Regions from separate parts of the Halomonas sp. Mc5H-6 genome, predicted to be linked through region 2. Evidence: predicted binding sites of a transcription regulator. Region 2 holds the regulator's gene; each other region holds the start of a gene.
What was found. The regulator sigma-54, encoded in region 2, starts transcription at its own class of promoters, with help from an activator protein. The targets are predictions, from matches to a motif close to TGGCACNNNNNTTGCTNT.
Positions count from the first base shown of each region.

Region 1: the regulator sigma-54 is predicted to act here: its motif matches at 1,612-1,629, upstream of glnA (glutamate--ammonia ligase).
Region 3: the regulator sigma-54 is predicted to act here: its motif matches at 2,139-2,156, upstream of speB (agmatinase).

Region 1 covers NZ_JAMXSI010000010.1:63,042-67,221, forward strand. The annotation lists gene NH395_RS13955 (acyltransferase family protein) at 1-736, shown strand, start outside; gene NH395_RS13960 (hypothetical protein) at 733-1,305, opposite strand; gene glnA (glutamate--ammonia ligase) at 1,846-3,252, shown strand; gene NH395_RS13970 (DUF4124 domain-containing protein) at 3,351-3,875, shown strand; gene glnL (nitrogen regulation protein NR(II)) at 4,082-4,180, shown strand, end outside.
Region 2 covers NZ_JAMXSI010000001.1:198,072-202,251, forward strand. The annotation lists gene rapZ (RNase adapter RapZ) at 1-73, opposite strand, end outside; gene NH395_RS00885 (PTS sugar transporter subunit IIA) at 151-624, opposite strand; gene raiA (ribosome-associated translation inhibitor RaiA) at 629-937, opposite strand; gene NH395_RS00895 (RNA polymerase factor sigma-54) at 1,024-2,445, opposite strand; gene lptB (LPS export ABC transporter ATP-binding protein) at 2,550-3,299, opposite strand; gene lptA (lipopolysaccharide transport periplasmic protein LptA) at 3,310-3,804, opposite strand; gene lptC (LPS export ABC transporter periplasmic protein LptC) at 3,808-4,180, opposite strand, start outside.
Region 3 covers NZ_JAMXSI010000012.1:79,062-83,241, forward strand. The annotation lists gene NH395_RS15170 (ABC transporter ATP-binding protein) at 1-477, opposite strand, end outside; gene NH395_RS15175 (sigma 54-interacting transcriptional regulator) at 589-2,007, opposite strand; gene speB (agmatinase) at 2,222-3,172, shown strand; gene NH395_RS15185 (YjiH family protein) at 3,305-4,180, shown strand, end outside.

The DNA.
Region 1 (4,180 bases), on a different contig from region 2:
AGGCGATTCGGTCAACTTCTGGGCCAATGCCGTTGAGTATTTTGTTTATGCAGGCTGGCACGGTTACTTCCTGATCATTGCGATGCAGTTTTATGTCGGCTATTGGCTGTTTACCCGCTTGCGTCTCTGGCGGGTCAATCCGGTGCCGTGGTTCTGGCTATCCTGCTTGATCAGCATGGCTTACTGGGGAACGGCGTATTGGCAGGGCGTCGACCCGCCGGGGTATCTGCTCTGGGTGGCGCCGCTCGGCTGGCTGTACCTGTTTTTCCTGGCGTTGGTACTCGTGCGTTACTACCCGCTGGCACCTGATGGTGACAAAGCAAAGCGACCGATGTGGATAAAGTACCTGGCTCACCCGGCCTGCCTGGGCCTGTTTGTACTGGGGCTTTGCGTGGCAACGCTTGCCCGCCTGCCGGAGTTCACCTCGAAAGAGGTCTGGGTCATTCCATTCTTTGTGCTGTTTACCCTCTGCGCGACGCGTCAGCTGAAAGGCTATGCCGCACCGAATTGGGTCCGCCAGATCAATGTGTATTCGTTTGGTATCTATCTGGCGCATCCGATGTTTTTCATCGTCACCGACCTGATCATCGCACCGTTGTCGCTGCCCATCATGGTTTACGCCGGGATTCTTGCGCTGGTGAGCATGACCGGCTGCATTGTGCTAAGCAAAGTGGTCAATACGTCCCGAATCGGGTCGATGATGTTTGGCAAGCAATTGAAGGTGGCAGTGCGCTAGGCGGCCCCTGGGGAGAAAGTGTCGTTGCTTGTCAGGGTGTGGATGCGGGTCGGGCAGGCGTGCAGTCGCTGGAGGAAATCGTGTAGAGCGCTGCGGTCGAGGTCGGGGTCGAACCCCCCCAGGCGCTCCAACCAGGTTCGTCGGACCGCTATGTAGGGCGGCGACTGTAGCGCCGTGGCCAAAAAGCGTTGCAGCAGGCGTGCGGGCAGGGTGGGTTCACTGGAGCCGAGTACGACGGCATCCACGGCGTAGCTATCCAGCATGGGGAGCATCGCCGACCACAGGGTGACCGGCAAGGCCGTGGCGTGCAGGGCAAATACCAGCCATTCGGCCTGGCTGGCGGCGGCCGCATGGTTAAGGCGTGCCCCCAGTGCGGTGCCTGGCAGTGTGGTGCAATGTGCGTCGAAGCGTTGCGCCATCTGCGTTAGCCGGTGGTCGTTATTTTGGCTGGTCACTTTGAGCGTGCAAAGGGTGTGTATGTCGGCAGTGGCTTGGTAAATGGTGTAAAGATGGCGAGGCAATTGGGCACCCGTTACGCAGGTGTCAACAATAAAGCAGACCGACTTCATGGGGTGCCCTCCGGCCTATGTACGTAGTTTTTTGCTTATTGTAACTAATTGTGTTGAAAAGTTTAATATAGTATCTACTGCTTGGCGCGCAAGCAAATTATGCGAGAGGGCCAGGCTTTATTGTTGTTCGCACCAAGATTGTGCAAAAGACCGCGTTTTTGTTCTTTATTGGTGCATAGAAAGGCCTTGTCGGGCCGTGTATTGGCAGCCACGCGTGAAATGCAACATGAAGTGGCACAAAACTGATTTTAAAAATTATTTAAAAACAAAAAGTTGCTATTTATTTATGCCATATTGGTGCAGAAGTGGCACGCAATCTGCATTGTCAACGGCAGCGGCTATGTAGGTCATAGGCAACTCGCCTTGCGGCGTGCTACAACATTAGCCGGTTTCTATCGCTAGACGTTCTGTTGATTGCAACGGACAAACGTTGAGTGAATAAGCAAGGCAGGCGTGCCATGATGCACGCAACATGTCGAACAACATTTACTGGTAGCTTACTGTCATTAGCTTTAAGCCACGCTCATACCGGAGGACACTATGTCAGCCAAGACTCTCGCGCTAATTGAAGAGCATGATGTTAAGTGGGTAGACCTGCGTTTCACCGACACCCGCGGTAAAGAGCAGCACGTGACCGTGCCCGCCCGCGATGTCGACGAAGAGTTTTTCGAAAACGGTCAGATGTTCGATGGTTCGTCCATCAACGGCTGGAAGGGCATCAACGAATCCGACATGATTCTGCGTCCGGAAGACGGTACTGCCTATCTTGACCCCTTCACCGAAGATGCCACCCTGGTGCTCCGCTGCGATATCATCGAGCCGGCCACCATGCAGGGCTATGACCGTGACCCACGCTCCATTGCCAAGCGCGCTGAGGCGTACCTGCAGTCAACCGGTCTTGGTGACACTGCTTTCTTCGGTCCTGAGCCCGAATTCTTCATCTTTGACGAAGTCCACTGGAAATCCGACATCCAGGGCGCCATGTACAAGATCACCTCTGAAGAAGGTGCATGGGCCACGGACAGTCAGGTAGAAGGCGGCAACCTGGGTCACCGCCCGCGTGTCAAAGGCGGTTACTTCCCGGTTCCTCCGGTCGACAGCTTCCACGATATCCGCGGTGCCATGTGTAACACCCTGGAAGCGATTGGCCAGTCGGTGGAAGTTCACCACCACGAGGTGTCCAACGCCGGTCAGAACGAAATCGGTGTGAAATTCAACACCTTGGTGAAGAAAGCCGACGAAGTCCAGGAAATGAAGTACGTTATCCACAACGTAGCGCATGCCTATGGCAAGACGGCCACCTTCATGCCGAAGCCGCTGGTAGGCGATAACGGCTCGGGCATGCACGTTCACCAGTCGTTCTGGAAAGACGGTACCAACCAGTTCGCGGGTGATGAGTACGCGGGTCTTTCTGAAATGGCGCTGTATTACATTGGCGGCATCATCAAGCATGCCCGTGCCCTGAACGCCTTCACCAACGCCTCGACCAACTCGTACAAGCGTCTGGTACCTGGCTTCGAAGCCCCGGTCATGCTGGCCTACAGTGCCCGTAACCGTTCGGCGTCCATCCGTATCCCGTATACCGCCAGCCCGAAAGGCAAGCGCGTTGAAACCCGCTTCCCTGACCCGACAGCCAACCCGTACCTGGCCTTTGCGGCCATGCTGATGGCCGGTATCGACGGCATCAAGAACAAGATCCATCCTGGCGATGCCATGGACAAGAACCTGTACGACCTGCCGCCGGAAGAAGGCAAGGCCGTGCCGACCGTGGCGAGCAGCCTGGATCAGGCGCTGGAAGCGCTGGACACCGACCGTGCCTTCCTCACCGAAGGCGGTGTGTTCACCGACGAAATGATCGATGCCTACATCGAGCTCAAGATGGAAGACGTGGAGCGTATTCGCATGACCACGCACCCGGTCGAGTTTGATATGTACTACAGCTGTTAAGAACGACAGCTGCTAAGAACAGCTGCTAATCTCACCGATGTGGTGCAGATAAGCCTAAACCCCGCCACGGCGGGGTTTTTTTTGTTAAGGGGGGGCATATGTCGCGTAAGGCGTTAGTGGCGCAGGCAAAGGGCTGGGGCATGGGCCTGGTGCTGGTCGCATGGGTGAATATCACGGCTGCATCGTCAACCGTCTATCGAGTGGTCGATGAACACGGCAATGTCACCTTTTCCGACACCCCGAGCGAGGGCGGCGAAGCGCTTGAGCTGGCGCCGCTGCCTGGATTGCCAAGCGAATACGCGGAGGCGCCCAATAAGCCACCGGCCACCTCGCCTGGCCAGCCCTTCATGCCTTACGACCGCTTCCTGATTCGCTCGCCAAGCGCTGGTGCCGAGGTGGGCGCCGCCACGCCGGTCATGCTCAGCATTGTGCCGCGGTTACGCGATGACCATCGGGTGCAGCTGCGGGTGAATGGCGAGATCAGCCAGTCGGCGCTGCACAGCGATGTGTTCTGGCTGGCGAACTTGCCCGCTGGTCGGCATCGGCTTCAGGCTGAGTTGTTGGATAGCCAGGGTCGACGGCAGCACCGCACAACCGCGGTGACGATTGTGGTGGCAGAATAGCACTAATGCGCCATTATGGTGCATGCGATGGCTGGAGGCGTCGATGGCCTGCGCTAAAACAGCTCGCCATGCACCGCCACACGGCGCAAGTGACGTGCAAATCAGCGCGCTGGCGCATTTGGCGCGCTTTTTGCAGTTCTCTCTACATCTTTCCAGCGGAAGGTTGACCCAAGATAATGGACGAGGCGACTTTGCAAGACACCACCATGCACCAGCGTTTACTTGAACACCTCACCACGGCGGTGCTGCTGCTGGACGGCCGCCTTAATGTGCGCTGGATGAACCCTGCCGCCGAGGCGTTGTTT
Region 2 (4,180 bases):
CCAGATCTTCCAGCGCCTGCAAGGCTATCGATTTGCCTGACCCTGATCGGCCACTAATAATGACGAGTTGCATGAAGGCTCTCTTGCTTGCGGTCAAGCGACTTGGACAAGCGACCCGGGATTAGGACGGTCCATAAGCGCCTCGCCTTTTTAAAGGCTGGCAGCCTGTTCGCGTATCTTGGCGGAGATGAGGTCCAGCAATTCACGCTGACTACCCGACTTGCGTAGCTGCTGGCGCGTGTCGGCATCATTCATGATGGAGGCAACTTGGCCCAGCAGTGCCAGGTGCGTATCGTCGGCTTCTTCAGGCACGAGCAGAACAAACACCAGGTCAACCGGGTCGCCGTCAATGGCGTCGAAGTCGACCGCTTCATTGAGTTTGAGAAAGCCGGCGATGGGCGAATCACAATGCGGACTTCGCGCATGGGGAATCGCCACGCCGTTACCAATCCCCGTACTGCCGAGGCGTTCACGGCCGATCAGACGGCTGAACACTTCCTGGCTGTCGAGGCTGGGAATGTTTTGTGCGATAAAGGTGCTGAAAAATTCCAGCACCCGTTTTTTGCTGCCCCCGGGCACATCGTAGAGAACGCGTTCCGGGGGGAGGATTGTGGCCAACGTCATTGAATTAACGCACACCTGCGCCCTGGGCGCGGGCTTGTGCTTTTTCCTTATGCTTAACGAGTTGTCGATCGATCTTGTCCGCCAGGGCGTCGATGGCGGCGTACATGTCATTATCGAGGGCCTCGGCATGCAAGTCAGCGCCTGCAGCGTGCAGCGTACAGGCGGCCTGTTGACGCTCTTTTTCGACCGAGAGCGTTACCTGTACGGTGGTGATGTTGTCGTAATGGCGCTCAACGCGTTCCAACTTTTCGTTGACATAGTCACGCAAGGCGTCAGTCAGTTCTACATGATGACCGGTGATATTGACTTGCATTGACGTACTCCTTATCCGTCGGACTGTTCTTCGATTGTAACCCTTTTTGGCGTTAAGCAAAGCCCTTGTAGTGAGTTTCCGTTTTTCTACCGCAAACGGCGTCGTTCGCTTGAAGACGGGATCCCCATGCCTTCGCGATATTTGGCGACCGTGCGTCGGGCCACGTGGATGCCGGCTTCCTCCAGCAGGGTGACCAGACGGCTATCCGACAAGGGTTTGCCGGGGGGTTCTTCCTGGATCAGTTTTTTGAGGCGCGCACGAATGGCCGTACTGGAGTGGCTGTCGCCGTCCTGGCTACTGATCTGGCTGGAAAAGAAGTATTTAAGCTCGAAAATGCCCCGCGGTGTATGGATGAACTTCTGGGTGGTGACACGAGAGATGGTCGATTCGTGCATCTCCACCGCATCGGCAATATCGGCCAGGATAAGCGGCTTCATGGCTTCTTCGCCGTGTTCGAGAAAGCCGATCTGGCGGGTAATGATTTCCCGCCCAACGCGTAGCAGGGTGTCGTTGCGGCTGGAGAGGCTTTTGATCAGCCAGCGGGCTTCCTGCAAGTGGTCCTTGAGAAATTGGTTATCCTGGCTTTTGTCGGCGCGCTTGATCAGGCTGGCGTAATCGGGTTGGATCCTGAGTTTGGGCAAGGCCTCGGGGTTGAGTTCGAGGTGCCAGCCTTCGTTATCGTGGTGAACCACCAGGTCGGGAATCACGTAGCTATCGTCAGTGGCGCTGTAAACGCTGCCGGGGCGCGGGTCCAGGCTTCTGATCAGTTGGATGACGTCATCGAGTTGCGCGTCGTCCAGACCGAGTCGCCGCTTGAGGAGACGCTGATCGTTCTTGCCCAGGGCTTCCAGGAACTGGCGGACCAGCCGCCGGGCAGGCATCAGCAGCGGGGTGTCGTCGGGCAGGGCGGCGAGCTGAAGCATCAGGCATTCGCGAAGATCGCGGGCGAAGATGCCGGTGGGCTCGAACTGTTGCAGTCGCAGCAGAATGGTTTCGACCTCGCGCTGGCTGAGGCCTTCCACGCCCTGATCTCGCAGTCCTTCGCGGATGTCGTTAAGGGGTTGGGTGAGATAGCCGTTAGCATCCAGCGCATCAATCAGGCTCTCGGCCACTAACTGTTCGCGTTGGCTCAAATCGGTCATGGCGAGTTGCCAGAGGAGGTGACCATGAAGGCTTTGCCCGGCTGCCTGGCGCTCGAAGTCAGGCCCGTCGCTGCTTGTGCTGCCGCTGCCAGCCGAATCCTGATAGGTATCTGACCAGTCGCTGTCGACGGACAGCTCCTTGGGAATGCTATCTGCCCACTCGCCTTCTTCCGGCTCGCTGGCGGCTTGTTCGCTTTCGCTGAACTCGTCTTCCTGCTCGAGCATGGGGTTGGCATCGAGCGCTTGCTGAATTTCCTGGCGTAAATCGAGCGTTGATAGCTGTAGCAGGGCAATCGCCTGCTGCAGCTGAGGTGTCATGGTGAGCTGGGTGCCGATCCGCAGTTGAAGAGAAGCTTTCATGACCATCTGAGAACCACTCGTTTATCGGAAAGCATCCACCCTAGTGCGAGTTGTGATCGGGTGCAAGTGCAATAAGTATGCCATTGGCAATAAATATGCCATTAAGGGCTTTAGAGACGAAAATCAGCACCTAGGTAAACGTCACGTACCTCCTGGTTGTCAAGAATAGCGTCCGGGGAACCGCTGGCGATGATATGCCCGTCGCCGACGATGTAGGCCACGTCGCAGATATCCAGTGTTTCGCGCACATTGTGGTCGGTAATCAAGACGCCAATGCCACGGTCCTTCAAGGCGCGGATGATCGACTTGATGTCGCCTACGGAGATGGGGTCTACACCCGCGAAAGGTTCATCCAGCAGAATGAACGCAGGTTCGGTGGCGAGGGACCTTGCGATCTCGACGCGGCGCCGTTCGCCCCCGGAAAGGCTCATGCCCATATTGTCGCGGATATGGGTGATATGAAACTCTTCCAGGAGTGTTTCCAGGCGCGCTTCGCGTCCGGCGCGGTCCAGGTCGTTTCGGGTTTGCAAAATGGCCATGATGTTGTCGGCGACGGAAAGCTTGCGGAAGATCGACGCCTCCTGGGGCAAATAGCCAATGCCTGCCTTGGCGCGCTCGTGCATGGGCGCTCGGGAAAGGTCGAGTTGATCAATACCAACGCTGCCCGCATCTGCCTTGACCAGGCCGACAATCATGTAGAATGACGTGGTCTTGCCAGCGCCATTGGGGCCGAGCAGGCCGACGATGCTGCCCTGTGAGATATCCAGGTTGATGTCTTTCACCACGCGCCGGCGTTTGTAGCTTTTTGCCAAATGACGGGCGTATAGCGTTCGTGTTGCGCTGTTGTCGGCAACGGCCATCTGGCTCTCCTTAACCTTCGGGTTGCAGCGTCATGCGAATGCGCTGCGACTCTTGATTGTCGACATCGGAACGCGCCTTGACGACCTCTTGGTCGATGAAATATTCCAGGCGTCCCCCGGTGAAGCGGTCGCCTTGCTGGATGATTTCCGCCCGATCAATCAACTCGACCCGGCGCTCGGCGACATGGTAGATCACCCGCCGACCCCAGCCTTCCATCGGGCCATCCTGGTCCTCGGGCTGGCGCCGCAAATACGCTCGTTCGCCCAGCGCTGTGGCCCGGGAGAGCTCGCCTTCTTCGTTACGCTGGATTTCCACTTCGTCGCCTCGTATCAGCATGTTGCCTTGGCGAATTTCGACGTCGCCGGTGTAGACCGCTGTACCTGCGCGCTGATCCAGGTCAAGCTGGTCGGCGACGACTTCAACTGGCTGCTGGTGGTTATCCGCCGTCGCGTAAAAGGGCACTAGGCAGGCAGCCGCCATCGCCGTGTAGATAAACGCTTTCATGTTTCATTCCTGTCCGGGTTGCGTCTCCGGAGGGTGGTGGCCTTGAACGTCACCTTCAAGCCGCACTTCCTCCTCGTTGAGCCATGCATCCATACGCCGTGCTGTCATGCGCTGGGGTGGTTGCTGGAGCAGCACATGAGTGTCACTCCACGCATGGGCGGTTTTCCCCTCATAGTGCAGAACGTCCGTGTCAAGCTGCCAGCCTTCTTCAGGGGCGATCAATCTTGCGTCGCCCGAAAGCGTCAGCTCCTGAGAACGGGTATTAAGCGTACCTATCTCTGACGTGGCGTTCCAGACGCGCCGCTCGCTGTCATAAAGCGTGGCATGCGGCGTCTCGGCGAGTGTCGAGGCGGATTGGGGAGTATGCACCAGGCGA
Region 3 (4,180 bases), on a different contig from region 2:
CATCAGGCAGATGGGATGTTCGGAAATCACCGAGCGGGCCAGTGCCACCCGCTGGCGCTGGCCGCCGGAAAGCTGGGCGGGTTTGCGGTTCAGGTGGTCGGTGAGGTCAACGAGTTCGGCGACCTTGGCCAGCCGCTCGCGCTGCTCGGCTTTGGGTACCTTGCGGCTGCGCAGGCCAAACACGATGTTGTCGGCCACACTCAAGTGCGGAAACAGCGCGTAGGACTGGAACACCATGCTCAGCCCGCGATCCCCCGGCGGCAGGCGGGTGACGTCGCGATCGCCGATATAAATACGTCCGTCGCTGGCCTCTTCCAGGCCTGCGATCATGCGCAAGGTGGTTGATTTACCGCAGCCCGAGGGGCCGAGCAGAATGACAAATTGCCCGGGCGTGACATCGAAGGAGATACCGTCGACGGCGGGTGTCGCGTCCCAACGTTTGGTAACGCGTTCCAGGCGGATACGCGATTGCTCCATAACACTCATCACCGGCTGTTGGTTGTTATTGATCCAGCTTGTGTTGAAGGTGTTGCAGTTGCATGACACTTACATGGATGGTTGATGACAGCCGTCGTGTCAAGCAGAAGATCACTTGGCGACTTTAATGCCATAACGCTGGAGCCTGCGTACCACGCTGGATTGGCTGATGCCCAGCCGTTCGGCGATGGCGTAGGTGCTGGGCAGCGTGGTGCTTAATTCTTCAAAGGTTTCCCGCTCCAGCCGCGTGAGATACTGTTTGAGGGTTTCATGGGGCTCGATGGGTGACGTCTTGGAGGAAGTTGGTGCGTTTGCCAGATTCGTGGCGGGGTGTTCCGCTTGGGGATGAACGGTCGGCGTTTCGATTTGATCGGTGGGGCTTGAAAGCCAGGCTCTTTCCAGCCAGTTCTCCAGCTCGCGGACGTTGCCGGGCCATTCACTGCCCATCAGAGTCGACCATACCTGATTGCCCAGGATTTTCTGCCGCCCATAGCGCTGGTTCAGCCGGTTCAGACAGGCCTCTACCAAGTCGGGTATATCCTCGCGGCGGTCTCGCAGCGGGGGCAGGGTGACGGGGATGACATTAAGACGGTAGTAAAGGTCCAGCCGAAAGTGCCCGGCTTCGACCTGCTTGGCCAGGTCCTGGTTGGTGGCGACGACCAAACGGAAATTCACCCGCCTTGGGCGGGTATCGCCCAAGCGGGTCAGGCTGCCATCCTGGATCACCTTGAGCAGTTTGGTCTGCATCAGTAGCGGCAGCTCGCCGATCTCATCCAGAAACAGCGTGCCGCCTTCGGCCTGCTCCAATAGGCCCGCTTTGCCCTGCCGCGCGGCGCCGCTGAAAGCGCCTGGCTGGTAGCCGAACATCTCCGACTCGAAGAGGTTCTCGGGGATGGCCGAGCAGTTGACGTCGATAAAGGGGCCGTCACAGCGCTGGCTCCAGCGGTGCAATTGTTTGGCGAAGGCGGTTTTCCCCACGCCGGACTCCCCCAGCATCAGCACATTGGCATCCGAGGGCGCCACGCGCTTGAGCAGCAGGGCAATTTCCCGCATGACGTTGCTTCTGACCTGGAGGTCATCCAGGGCGTCATCCAGCGCCTGTTCTTCGGCATCGGGGGCGGCATGGCTGCGCTTCAAGTGTTCGCTGAAGCGTTTTTGCAGCAGGGCGTATTCATCTTGCAGCAGTTGCAGGTCGGTAAGATCCCGGGAGCGGCTGATGACGCGCTCAAGTTTACCCTCCACAAAGACGGGGTAGGCTTCAGCAATGACGCGTCGGCCTGTCCCGGTGACCTGCATAAGCTGCGCAGGTTGGCGCGTGCGCATCACTTCCAGCGTAATCGACGGCTTCAGTACCCCAGCGGCCTGTAGCTGTTGAACGCTGCTGGCAAGCAGTTCCTCCCGTGATAACCCGTAAACCGCTTCGGCGCCCGGGCTGATATCCAGCACGCGGCCGTCGCCACCAACGATGAAGAAATGGTCGTTGGCTGTTTCCACGATGGTTTGCAGGACGCAGCTATCGATGTCGCTCACCAGGGGCTCCTTTGATGCGTTTCTGAATCGATAATGCATTTTTGAATCAAGCGGCCCTATTTTCAATGCATTTTTGCATCACAAGAGCTTTTTAACGGCGCTCAATGGCGGCTTAAGCGCGAGATGGAAGTTGGCACGGTACCTGCAGTATTCAGTAGTAGTGAGCAGTAGTCAGGCCGGATATGGCGCAACCAATAACAAGCTGGAGATGAGTATGTCGGACTTTAATCAGCCGCTGGGCGGCAACAGCATGCCGCGCTTTGCTGGCCCCGCGACCATGATGCGCCTGCCCACGCAGGAAACGGCTCAGGGGTTGGACGCGGCCTTTATCGGCATTCCCATGGATATTGGCACCTCGAACCGCCCCGGCACGCGGCTAGGTCCGCGCCAGATTCGCGATGAGTCGCGCATGCTGCGCCCCTATAACATGGCGACCCGCGCGGCCCCCTTCGAAAGCCTGCAGGTGGCGGACGTTGGCGATGTCCCCATCAATACGTTTCACCTGCCGAAAAGCGTCGACATCATTACCGCGTTTTACGACGAGGTGCTCAAGCATGACTGCATTCCGCTAACGCTCGGCGGCGAACATACGCTGACACTACCGGTACTGCGTTCCATTGCCAAGAAACATGGTCCGGTGGGGCTGATCCACGTCGATGCCCATGCCGATGTGAACGAGCACATGTTTGGCGAGCCGATTGCCCATGGCACGCCGTTTCGTCGTGCCCAGGAAGAGGGGCTGCTGGCCGCCAACAAGGTCGTGCAGATTGGCCTGCGGGGGACGGGGTACGCGGCGGAAGATTTCGACTGGTGTCGCGATCAGGGCTTTCGTGTCGTTCAGGCGGAGGATTGCTGGTACCGCTCGCTGGCGCCGCTGATGAAGGAAGTACGCGAGCAGATGGGCGATATCCCGGTGTACATCAGCTTTGATATCGACGCCCTGGATCCCTCGGTTGCCCCCGGTACGGGCACGGTGGAAATGGGCGGCCTGACGTCTTCCCAGGGCCTGGAAATCGTTCGTGGTGCGGCAGGCCTGAACATTGTCGGCGGCGATCTGGTGGAAGTGTCGCCACCCTACGACCCCAGCGGTAACACCGCGCTAATGGGGGCCACGTTGTTGTATGAAATGCTCTGTGTACTGCCGGGCGTGAAACGCGGCAGTTAATCAGATGATGGCATTACAAAGCGCCGGTGTAACAAGGCGCGATCCATAAATAGACAAGGTAAGAAGCGGTGCTGGCCGCCGCTTCAGAAATCGCCAGCTCACCTCCAATAAACCTTCAATACAGGTGAACCCATGTCCTCGCATGTGCAGCTAGACGAGCCAAGCGCCGATGAGCCGATCCAACGGCGTCATCTCATCAAATTCTTAATCCCCTCCTTGATCGGGGTGCTGTTGTTCTTGGTGCCCTTTCAAGTGGGCGACACCATTAACATCGGCATGGGCCTGATGGCCGATGGATTGCAAACCCTGCTGGGAACGGCCTTGCCTGCTATCGCCACGGTGGTTTTGTGCTTCTCGGTCGTGGCCACGCTTTACGCCAAACTGGTGAACCCTTCCTGGGCGAAATCGGGCGTACTGAACGAAATGTTTCACGTCGGGCCGGTATGGTTGGGTATGCGCATTCTGGGCGCGCTCTTTGCCTTGATGACGTTTTTTCAGGTAGGCCCCGAATTCGTCACCGCATCGTTTACCGGTGGGGTGATGCTCAACGACCTGGCGCCGGTGCTGCTGACCTTCTTCTTCTTTGCTGCGCTGCTGCTGCCGTTTCTGGTGGAATTCGGCTTTATGGAGTTTATCGGCAGCCTGGTGCGCAAGCCGTTCCGGGTGATCTTTAATCTGCCGGGACGCAGCGCCATCGATGCCACCGCGTCGTGGATGGGGTCGGGTACCGTCGGCGTGCTGATTACCACCCAGCAGTACGAGCAGGGCTACTATAACGGCCGCGAGGCCTCGGTGATTGCCTCCAACTTTTCGGTGGTCTCGATTGCCTTTGCGCTGCTCGTGACCAGCTTCGTGGATATCAACCACCTGTTTGTGCAGTTTTATTTCACGGTGGTGGTTTCGGGGTTAATTGCTGCGGTGATCGTGCCGCGTTTGCCGCCGCTGTCCCGCAAAGCCAATGATTACTATGAGCCGGTGGGGTGCCAGATCAGCGAAAAACCCACCGCT